One region of the Enterobacter ludwigii genome, then DNA from elsewhere that is predicted to be linked to it. Evidence: predicted binding sites of a transcription regulator. Region 1 holds the regulator's gene; the other holds the start of a gene.
What was found. Region 1 encodes Fur, which represses iron uptake genes when iron is present. Its sites were predicted from a motif close to ATAATAATGAGAACNACTATCAA; they were not measured.
Positions count from the first base shown of each region.

Region 2: a site for Fur is predicted at 2,565-2,587, ahead of sodA (superoxide dismutase [Mn]). Genes of this name have one in related genera too.

Region 1 covers NZ_CP017279.1:503,394-509,184, forward strand. The annotation lists gene glnS (glutamine--tRNA ligase) at 1-1,348, shown strand, start outside; gene chiP (chitoporin ChiP) at 1,795-3,192, shown strand; gene chiQ (ChiQ/YbfN family lipoprotein) at 3,240-3,569, shown strand; gene fur (ferric iron uptake transcriptional regulator) at 3,678-4,124, opposite strand; gene fldA (flavodoxin FldA) at 4,413-4,943, opposite strand; gene ybfE (LexA regulated protein) at 5,099-5,386, opposite strand; gene ybfF (esterase) at 5,515-5,791, opposite strand, start outside.
Region 2 covers NZ_CP017279.1:3,127,966-3,133,756, reverse strand. The annotation lists gene rhaS (HTH-type transcriptional activator RhaS) at 1-414, shown strand, start outside; gene rhaR (HTH-type transcriptional activator RhaR) at 488-1,336, shown strand; gene rhaT (L-rhamnose/proton symporter RhaT) at 1,337-2,371, opposite strand; gene sodA (superoxide dismutase [Mn]) at 2,661-3,281, shown strand; gene yiiM (6-hydroxyaminopurine reductase) at 3,352-4,026, shown strand; gene cpxA (envelope stress sensor histidine kinase CpxA) at 4,081-5,454, opposite strand; gene cpxR (envelope stress response regulator transcription factor CpxR) at 5,451-5,791, opposite strand, start outside.

The sequences.
Region 1 (5,791 bases):
GTATGCCTATGCGGTCGAGCTTATCAATAAAGGTCTGGCGTATGTCGACGAGCTGTCTGCTGACGAGATCCGCGAATACCGCGGCACGCTGACCGCGCCGGGTAAAAACAGCCCGTTCCGCGATCGCAGCGTTGAAGAGAACCTGGCGCTGTTTGAAAAAATGCGTGCGGGTGGCTTCGAGGAAGGTAAAGCGTGCCTGCGTGCCAAAATCGACATGGCATCACCGTTCATCGTGATGCGCGATCCGGTTCTGTACCGTATCAAGTTCGCTGAACACCATCAGACCGGTAACAAGTGGTGCATTTACCCGATGTACGACTTTACCCACTGCATCAGCGATGCGCTGGAAGGCATTACGCACTCCCTGTGTACGCTGGAGTTCCAGGATAACCGCCGTCTGTACGACTGGGTTCTGGATAACATCACGATCCCGGTGCATCCGCGTCAGTACGAATTCTCTCGTCTGAATCTGGAATACACGGTGATGTCCAAGCGTAAGCTGAACCTGCTGGTGACCGACAAGCACGTTGAGGGCTGGGACGATCCGCGTATGCCAACCATCTCGGGTCTGCGTCGCCGTGGTTATACTGCCGCGTCTATTCGCGAGTTCTGTAAGCGCATCGGCGTGACCAAGCAGGATAACACCATTGAGATCGCCTCTCTGGAATCCTGCATCCGTGAAGATCTGAACGACAACGCGCCGCGCGCAATGGCCGTCATCGATCCGGTAAAACTGGTTATCGAAAACTACCCGCAGGGCGCGAGCGAAATGGTCTCCATGCCTAACCATCCGAACAAACCGGAAATGGGCACCCGTGACGTGCCGTTCAGCGGTGAAATCTGGATCGATCGTGCTGACTTCCGCGAAGAAGCGAACAAGCAGTACAAGCGTCTGGTGCTGGGTAAAGAGGTGCGTCTGCGTAACGCATACGTGATCAAAGCTGAGCGTGTTGAGAAAGATGCGGAAGGGAATATCACCACCATCTTCTGCTCTTACGACGCTGAAACCCTGAGCAAAGATCCGGCAGATGGCCGCAAAGTGAAAGGCGTGATCCACTGGGTAAGTGCAACACATGCGCTGCCGGTTGAAATTCGCTTGTACGATCGTCTGTTCAGCGTGCCTAACCCAGGTGCAGCAGAAGACTTCCTGGCGACAATCAACCCGGAATCTCTGGTCATCAAGCAGGGTTATGCTGAGCCGTCTCTGAAAGCCGCTGAAGCGGGCAAAGCGTTCCAGTTCGAACGTGAAGGCTACTTCTGCCTCGACAGCCGTCACAGTACCTCGGAAAAACCGGTGTTTAACCGTACCGTTGGTCTGCGTGATACCTGGACTAAAGTCGGCGAATAATAACGCTGCTCTGGTCAATGAGAGACAAACGCCGCGTAATGCGGCGTTTTTTTATTGAATGATCATATCGTTAAGCGCGAGCAAAAATAATGTCTGCGCAATATTCAGGTCAATGTGGTGCTACTTATTTTTCTAAAAAAAGTTTGTATATTTCTGAAAATAGTGAAGGCCTGAAAATAACCAGTAATTTACACAATTACTGGCTTAAATTTAATGACTTGCCCCGCCAAATCTCGTCTCCCGCTAAATGTTACAAAGCACTACTAATTATGTGCACTTCGTCATAATCCTGACTTTTGCCCACGGAAAAGCATTGATAATTCGCGTCGCGAAAAATAACCTAAAGGCGGTAGTTAATTCGAGGGTATTTCTGACTACCCCTGACCTTTTGGTCTTTTATCTTTTTCGCCGTTCAGGCGTTTTAATTCGTCAAAGAGGAATAATCTATGCGTACGTTCAGTGGCAAACGTAGTGCGCTGGCGCTGGCTATCGCCGGTGTGACAGCAATGTCAGGCCTGGTGATTGCGCCAGAGGCTAAGGCAGCAGGTTTCATCGAAGATTCTACCCTCACGGGCGGTATTTATTACTGGCAGCGTGAACGTGACCGTAAAGACGTTACCGAAGACAAATACAAAACCAACCTTTCTCACTCTACCTGGAACGCCAACCTCGACTTCCAGTCAGGCTATGCCGCCGATATGTTCGGCCTGGATATTGCCGCATTCACGGCAATTGAAATGGCGGAAAATGGCGACAGCGGACACCCGAACGAAATTGCCTTCTCGTCCAGCAATAAGGCCTATAAAGAAGACTGGTCCGGCGATAAAAGCGGTATCAGTCTGTATAAAGCCGCTGCAAAATTCAAATATGGTCCAGTCTGGGCGCGCGGCGGATATATTCAGCCAACTGGCCAAACCCTGTTAGCGCCACACTGGAGTTTTATGCCTGGTACTTACCAGGGCGCTGAAGCTGGCGCTAACTTTGACTACGGTGATGCGGGTGCGTTGAGTTTCTCCTATATGTGGACCAACGAATACAAAGCCCCGTGGCATATCGAAATGGATAAGTTTTACCAGAACGATAAAAAAACCAAAGTGGATTACCTCCACTCGCTGGGTGCGAAGTACGATTTTAAAAACGACCTCGTGTTAGAAGCCGCCTTTGGTCAGGCTGAAGGCTATATCGATCAGTATTTTGCCAAAGCCAGCTACAAATTTGATATCGCAGGGAGTCCGTTGAGTACCAGTTACCAGTTCTACGGCACGCGAGACAAAGTCAGCGATGGTGGCGTCAACGATATTTATGACGGCACGGCCTGGCTGCAGGCGCTGACCTTTGGCTACAAAGTGGGTCAGGTGGATTTGCGTCTGGAAGGAACATGGGTGAAGGCGGAAGGGCAGCAGGGCTACTTCCTGCAGCGTATGACCCCGACTTACGCATCTTCCAACGGTCGTCTGGATATCTGGTGGGATAACCGCTCTGACTTCAACGCCGACGGCGAAAAAGCGGTCTTCTTCGGCGCAATGTATGACCTGAAAAACTGGAACCTGCCGGGCTGGGCTGTGGGTGCCTCCTACGCGTATGCCTGGGACGCCAAACCGGGCGACATGGCCATACCGGATGCGTACTACGATCCGAACTACCGTCTGAAAGAGTCCTCTTACAGCCTGGATGCCATCTATACCGTGCAGGACGGACGTGCGAAAGGCACGATGTTCAAGCTGCACTTCACGCAGTATGACAACCACTCTGATATTCCAAGCTACGCGGGCGGTTACGGCAACATCTTCCAGGATGAACGTGACGTGAAATTCATGGTTATCGCACCATTCACTATCTTCTGATGAACGCTCCGGCGGGTTCCGTCCCGCCGGAATGGAGACTGCACATGATGAAAAAAATGGTAATCGTCGCGTTGCTGGCCTCGGGGCTGGTGGCTTGCGCCCAGGACCCGGCACCGAAAGAAAATTCTCGCCTGAAGGAGGCTTACAGCGCCTGCATTAACACCGCTGAAGGTTCACCGGAGAAAATTGAAGCCTGCCAGAGCGTGCTGAATGTGCTGAAGAAAGAGAAGGCGCATGAGCAGTTTGCGACGCAGGAAAATGTTCGCGTAATGGACTATCAGGCCTGTATTCAGGCGCGTAAAACCGGTAACGATCAGGAAGTGGCGAAGCGTTGCGACCAGATCTGGAAGGAAATACGCAGTAACAACGGAAATTAAGTAAGTGTGTTAAGGCCCGGTGGCGCTGTGCTTACCGGGCTTTTTTTTGCCGGGTGACAGGCAAAAAAAAGCCAACCTTGCGGCTGGCTCAGAGTATGAAAGTTCGACTTATTTGGCGTCGTGTGCGTGATCGTCTTCGCGGCAATCACCTTCTGCACAGTGACCATACAGATACAGGCTATGGTTGGTCAGGCGGATACCATGACGAGCAGCGATTTCACGCTGACGTGCTTCGATGGAATCATCGCTAAATTCAATGACCTTGCCACAATCCAGGCAGATCAGGTGATCGTGGTGCTGCTGCTGGGTCAGTTCGAATACAGATTTACCGCCTTCGAAATTATGACGGGTAACAATGCCCGCGTCATCAAACTGGTTCAGCACGCGATAGACGGTTGCCAGCCCAATCTCTTCACCCATGTCGATAAGACGCTTGTAAAGGTCTTCCGCACTGACATGGTGATTGTCTGGACCCTGAAGCACTTCAAGGATTTTTAACCGAGGAAGCGTAACTTTCAGGCCAGCCTTCTTTAATGCGGTATTGTTGTCAGTCATGCGGAATCTGTCCTGTTGCTAAACGATTCACTTCTGGAGGAAGTGACAGAAAATGCACCTGGAATAATGCGTCTCATTATAGAACTGCCATGGCTAAATGAAAACTGCAAGTCTCAGGCAAAGTATGCTTATAAAAACGTGGTATCACCGACAAACTTACTCAATGGCACCCCATTTTACCTGGGAGACATTGTACAGGTCTGGGCGAAAAAGTTAAAAGATTGTAGCGATTAATTTAATCGTTTGACCCGGTTCCTGGGCGCAACCGGGGTTGCGCCACACTAACAATCAGGCGTTAAGAATATCGTCCAGGTGCAGTTCTTCGCGGATCTGCTTCACCCACTTCTCAACGCGCTCTGCGGTCAGTTCTGGCTGACGGTCTTCGTCGATCGCCAGACCCACGAAGTGGTCGTCATCGGCCAGGCCTTTAGACGCTTCGAAGTGGTAACCTGCAGTCGGCCAGTGGCCTACGATAACTGCACCATTCGGTTCAATGATATCGCGGATAGTGCCCAGCGCGTCACAGAAGTACTCAGCGTAGTCTTCCTGATCGCCGCAGCCAAACAGGGCGACCAGCTTGCCGTTGAAGTCCACTTCTTCCAGCGTCGGGAAGAAATCATCCCAGTCACACTGGGCTTCACCGTAGTACCAGGTTGGGATACCCAGCAACAGGATGTCATAGCCTTCGAGATCTTCTTTGCTGCTCTTGGCGATGTCATGCACATCGGCAACGTCTTTACCGAGCTGTTTTTGAATGTTTTTTGCGATATTTTCGGTATTGCCGGTATCACTGCCGAAGAAAATGCCGATGATTGCCATGAGTAAAATAACCTCTTGAAACTTAATGGTATGGTGGCGCAATTTGTCCACGGATAAGGGCAATAATAGCAGAACTGGCAACCCCGCGGAAACAGCTATCGCGCAGGACTGCACTCTGTGCTACATGAAAAGGGTAAGAAAGGGGATTTTCAGACTTATGCCTGGCGGCGCAACGTCTCAAGCTGGGCGATCAACATCTCTTCAATGAGCTCGCTACGGCTGATATTACGCGCTTCAGCCAGTTCGTTAAGCGCATCGACGGCATCGGCATTGAGCTTCAGTTCGACACGCTTAAGCCCACGATTTTTATCGCGTTTAAGCTGGTTGCGTTTATTAATACGCAGCTGTTCATCGCGCGAAAGCGGATTCGTTTTCGGTCGTCCCGGTCGACGCTCATTCGCGAACAGATCTAGTGTCGTACGGTCCGTTTGTTCTTTGGCCATGATTCTGAGACTTCGGGGGAAACAAGCCGCCCTGCTATTGCCCGGGCGATGAGCGCGCCATCATACATCACCAAAAACGGCACGCCAACGACTGGAAGCCCGCAACCTTCCAGTCGCTCTCTTTTTAATCAATTCGCAGTATCAGAGAGATAGCGGCGGATGGCGCGTAACACGGCGTCAGGTTTTTCCGCGTGAACCCAGTGTCCGGCACCGGCGATGACATGGGCGCGCGCCTGCGGGAATTGCGCCAGCAAGGTGTCGCGGTAGGCGTCGGTGACATAAGGGGAGTTACCGCCGCGAATAAAGAGGGTAGGGTGTTGCCAGGCGGGCACCGTATCCCAGCCGACGATGTTGTTGTACTGCGCCCAGAGTACCGGCACGTTGAAACGCCACTGGCCGTCGACA
Region 2 (5,791 bases), 2.2 Mb from region 1:
GTCATCGCCACGCGTGAGCTGTTGTTTATGCAGCTGCTGGTGCTGCTGCGCCGCAGTAGCATGGTGGCCGGGCTGGAGAATAACGATGCGCGTTTGACTCAACTGATGGCCTGGCTGGAGGACCATTTCGCCGAGGATGTCTGCTGGGAAAAGCTGGCGGATGATTTTTCGCTGTCGCTCCGGACCTTACATCGTCAGCTGAAGCAGCAAACCGGGTTGACGCCGCAGCGCTATTTGAATCGTCTGCGCCTGATTAAAGCGCGCCATCTGCTGCGTCATACCGATGAGAGCGTCACGGATATCGCCTATCGTTGCGGTTTCGGCGACAGTAACCACTTTTCGACCCTGTTTCGCCGGGAATTTAGCTGGTCACCGCGCGATATTCGCCAGGGAAAGGACGCGTCACTGCAGTAACGCGAGGGTTGTCACCGTTTCCCGTGGGCAAAAACGCTAATAATGTCAGGTTATTTGCTGTCGAGGTGGTGTCGTGGTTGCTCAGTTAATGCTTCGCAAAGTGGATTTTTTTGCCTCCGCCGGCCAGGCCGTCGCGGTGGCGGATCGCTATCCGCAAAACGTCTTTGCCGAGCACACTCATGAGTTCTGCGAGCTGGTGCTGGTGTGGCGGGGCAATGGCTTGCATATCCTCAACGACCGGCCCTACCGCATTACGCGTGGGGATCTGTTTTACATCCGTGCTGAAGACAAACACGCCTACGCTTCGGTCAACGACCTGGTCCTGCAGAACGTGATTTACTGCCCTGACAGGCTGAAACTCAACGTCGACTGGGCGGCTTACATTCCGGGTTTTAATGATACGAAGTGCGCGGCGCACTGGCGACTGAGCAGTAACGGCATGACGCAGGTGCGACAGGTGATTTCTCAGCTGGAGCAGGAGAGCCAGAAAAGCGATCCTGAGGCTCACCAAATGGCTGAACTGCTTTTCGCCCAACTGGTCATGACGTTGACGCGCCATCGCTACGCCATTGATAACCCGTCGGCTACCGCGCAGGAAGCCCTGCTCGATAAGCTCATCACCACCCTGGCGGGCAGCCTTAACAAAAGCTTTGTGCTGGAGAAATTCTGCGAGCAGGCACAGTGCAGCGAGCGCGCGTTGCGCCAGCAATTCCGCACCCAGACCGGGATGACGGTGAACCATTATCTGCGCCAGCTGCGCATCTGCCATGCCCAGTACCTGCTTCAGCATACGGAACTGATGGTCAGCGATGTGGCGATGCGCTGCGGCTTTGAGGACAGTAACTATTTTTCGGTGGTCTTTAACCGCGAGGTGGGGATGACGCCGGTTCAGTGGCGTCATCGCAGTCGTAACGCGGCGTAATCAGTTCGCCATGCCGAGGCCCACAATGTTGGCCGCAATAATGATCACCACGCACCCCAGACTCAGCACGCCCACCGGGCGACGGCCGGCGTTGTTCCACTCTTTCAGAAGCAGACCCACCAGCCCACCGCACAGCACGTAGAAGCTCATGTGCAGCATCCAGCTCATATAGTCATACTGCGCCGGAATACTGGCGTGACCCCACGCGTAGAAGAAGAACTGGAGATACCACATCAGCCCACCGAGCGCCGAGAGCAGCACGTTCCCGATAATCATCTGTTTAGCCAGCGAGAAGTCGGCTTTCAGTGACAAGGTCTTCACGTTTGCCAGACGGAAAAAACAGAAACCGAGGTTAACCACCGCTCCGCCACCCATGATCACCACGTAGCTTGGCAGTGCCACGTACAGCGGGTCTACGCCCAGTGCGGCAGCAGCTTCATGCATCGGTTTGGCGGCGTTCATCGCGAATGACATGCCTGCGGAGAAGATCCCGCACATCACCGCCAGCAGCAGGCCTTTCTTCAGGTTAAACTCTTCGGCTCTGATGCCCATTTTGCGCTCTTTCAGCTGCCCTGCGCGGGTGACAATGCCCACGCCAATGACGGCCACCAGCACGCCCAGCAGCGTCATCTGGCCGCCTTTGGTGTTGATCAGCACGTCGACGTTACCGTTGAGGATCGGCGTCATCAGAGTGCCAACAATCAGCGTAATACCAATCGCGATGCCAATGCCCATCGACATGCCGAGGTAGCGCATGGTGAGGCCATAGTTAATGTTACCGACGCCCCACATGGCGCCAAAGAGAAAGACCGGCAGCAGGGTGGAGGCGTTAAAGGAGGAGAAGTAGCCCCAGAAATCCGGGAGCAGCATGGCGCTGATGGTCCAGGGAAGAATTATCCACGAGACCACACCGCCGACGGACCACATGGTTTCCCATGACCACTGTTTGACCTGTTTAAACGGGGCATAGAAACAGGCTGCACTGGCCGCGCCTATCAGATGCCAGAAAATACCCATCGTAATCGCATGATTCATGTTTACATCCTCATCGTTTTTATATGCCGGTGGCTTCCCACCGACTCGATGAGTGTAAAAATTAAGCAGTCGGGTAACCTTCGGAAGGTTGCCGCACTTTGGTTTTGAATGGCAATCAACGCGTTAACCGGGTGAGCAGACTCACAATTTCAGCAATAACCGAAAACCGAATAACCTTATAAAAACTACGGCATTGATAATCATTTTCAATATCATTTAATTAACTATAATGAACCAACTGCTTACGCGGCATTAACAGCTGTGCCGCCCGACAATAATGGAGAGGATTATGAGTTATACACTGCCATCCCTGCCGTATGCCTACGACGCACTGGAACCGCATTTCGACAAGCAGACGATGGAAATCCATCACACTAAACACCACCAGACCTATGTGAACAACGCGAACGCCGCGCTGGAAAGCCTGCCAGAGTTCGCTAGCCTGCCTGTTGAAGAGCTGATCACCAAACTGGACCAGCTGCCAGCTGACAAGAAAACCGTTCTGCGTAACAACGCAGGTGGTCACGCTAACCACAGCCTGTTCTGGAAAGGCCTGAAAACCGGTACCACCCTGCAGGGCGACCTGAAAGCGGCTATCGAGCGCGATTTCGGTTCTGTAGACAACTTCAAAGCGGAATTCGAAAAAGCCGCTGCGACCCGTTTCGGCTCTGGCTGGGCGTGGCTGGTTCTGAAAGGTGACAAACTGGCGGTTGTTTCAACGGCTAACCAGGATTCCCCGCTGATGGGTGAAGCAATCTCTGGCGCATCCGGTTTCCCTATCCTGGGTCTGGACGTGTGGGAACACGCTTACTACCTGAAATTCCAGAACCGTCGCCCTGACTACATCAAAGCCTTCTGGGACGTGGTGAACTGGGACGAAGCAGCAGCGCGTTTCGCCGCGAAAAAATAAGGTTGCATTGACGCCTGTGAGAAGCGAGTCTGATGACTCGCTTTTTTTGTATCTGCAGAAAGGAGCAGCGATGCATTTTCCGGTGAATGTCTTTACAGGCAAGGTAAGGGAGTACGACGGTAGCCGCCCGAGCGCCATCGCCAAAATTCAGGTCGACGGCGAGTTGACGTTAACCGACCTCGGGCTGGCGGGCGATGAGCAGGCCGAAAAGAAAATCCATGGCGGGCCTGACCGCGCGCTGTGCCACTATCCGCGGGAACACTATCAGCACTGGATAACCGAGTTTCCCGAACAGGCGGATATGTTTGTCGCGCCCGCGTTTGGTGAGAATCTCTCAACGGAAGGGCTGACCGAGAAAAACGTCTTTATCGGCGATATCTACCGCTGGGGCGATGCCCTGATTCAGGTGACGCAGCCGCGCTCGCCGTGCTTCAAACTAAACTATCATTTCGGCATCAGCGACATGTCTGCCCGACTGCAGGGCGCGGGTAAAACGGGCTGGTTATATCGGGTGGTGCTGGCAGGACAGGTATCGGCAGATGCGCCGCTGGTGCTGGCATCGCGCCTGAGTGATGTCTCGGTATATGACGCCTGCGCGATTGCCTGGCATATGCCGTTTGATGACGACCAGTACCATCGGCTTTTGTCCGCTGCGGGGCTGTCCACGAGCTGGACCCGAACGATGCAGAAACGCCGTTTAAGTAGCAAGATCGAAGATAATTCGCGGAGATTGTGGGGGAAATAGTTTCCCCGCAGGAGAGGCAAGCCGGGTCAGCGATACCGCCGCCCGGCTAAACGGCTACGAACGTTTATACAACGGCAGCCACAGCGTTAACCGCAACCCACCCAGCGGGCTGTCGTCGGCCTTCACCCAGCCTCGATGCTGCTGCATGGCGGTTTCCACAATCGCCAGACCCAGCCCCGTGCCGCCAGATTCACGGTCACGCGCCTCGTCGGTACGGTAGAACGGACGGAAAATCTGTTCGCGGTCTTCCGGGCTTACCCCAGGACCATCGTCATCAACGATGATGGTGATCCCGTCTTTATCCACCGAGAAGGCTACCTCAATCTTCGTGTGCGAATAGCGCAGGGCGTTACGCACGATGTTCTCCAGCGCGCTTTCCAGCGTGTTGGGGTTACCGTACAGCGGCCATGGCCCTGGCGGGAAGTTGACGGTAAAGGATTTCCCCATCTGCTCCGCTTCGAACGCCGCGTTATCCAGCACTTCATGCCACAGGTGGTTGGCTTTCACCGTTTCGCTCACCAGCGCATTTTTCTGCTGATTGCGCGACATGACCAGCAGGTCGTTAATCATGCTGTCCAGACGATGCGCTTCCGTTTCAATACGTTCCAGCTCTTTGCTCTCACCGCTGCGGCGACGCAGCAGCGCGGTGCCGAGCTGTAAGCGCGTGAGCGGCGTGCGCAGCTCGTGCGAGATATCCGACAGCAGGCGTTGCTGTGCCGTCATCATGCGGTCGAGGGCGCTCACCATCTGGTTAAAACTGGTCCCGGCGGCAAGGAACTCCTGTGGACCGGCTTCCAGTTCAGGGTGTTGTCGCAGGTTACCCTGCGCCACTTCGTCCGCCGCGTTTTTCAGCTTACGCGCCGGTTTCGCCAGACTCCACGCCAGCCACAGCAGCAGCGGTGAGCTAACCAGCATGGTGACAATCAGCAGCAGAAGCGGACGGTCAAACAGCAGGTTGATGAAATCGGACTGGGAGTTGCTCGCCGGGCGGATCAGGTAAAGCTGGTAATTATCCTCGCCATCTCTGACGGAGAAGGGGCCCACCATCTCAACCCGACCGTATTTTTTCTTCTGAGGATGGTCGGCGTTATCCGCCTGACCAATGAAGTTACGGATGATCTGCATTTCATTGCGATCGGCGCCAATCACGCGCCCTTCGCTGGTCACCAGCAACAGGCGCTGGCCTGGCGGTGCCCATTTGTCGATAGCGCGAAACAGCCTGCGCCACCACATTAAATCGTTCGGCGGGTCGTTTGCCAGCTCGGCTTCCACGTGCTGCTCGATCATCACGCCCTGACGTTGCTCGCTGTCGAGAAGCTCCGTCATCTGGCGTGAGTCGAGTTTTGGCAACATCAAAACGAGCATTAAAACCAGTGCCAGCGTCAGCCAGAAAATGGCGAAGATGCGGGCTGTTAAGCTTCCTATCATGAAGCGGAAACCATCAGATAACCGCGACCACGCAGGGTTTTAAACCACGGGTGCCCGTCCTTGCGTTCCGGCAGCTTGCGGCGCAGGTTCGAGATATGCATATCGATGGCGCGATCAAACGGGGTGAGGCGTTTGCCGAGCACTTCCTGGCTCAAATGTTCACGCGATACCACCTGGCCGAGGTGCTGGGCCAGCAGGTACAGTAGGGTGAACTCGGTGCCAGTCAGTTCCAGCGTTTCACCGTCAAAACTCGCTTCCTGACGGCCCGGATTCAGGCTCAGGGAGTCGACTTCCAGCGTCGGTGAACTGTTGTCGCTGTTCTGCTGCTGTTCGCTCC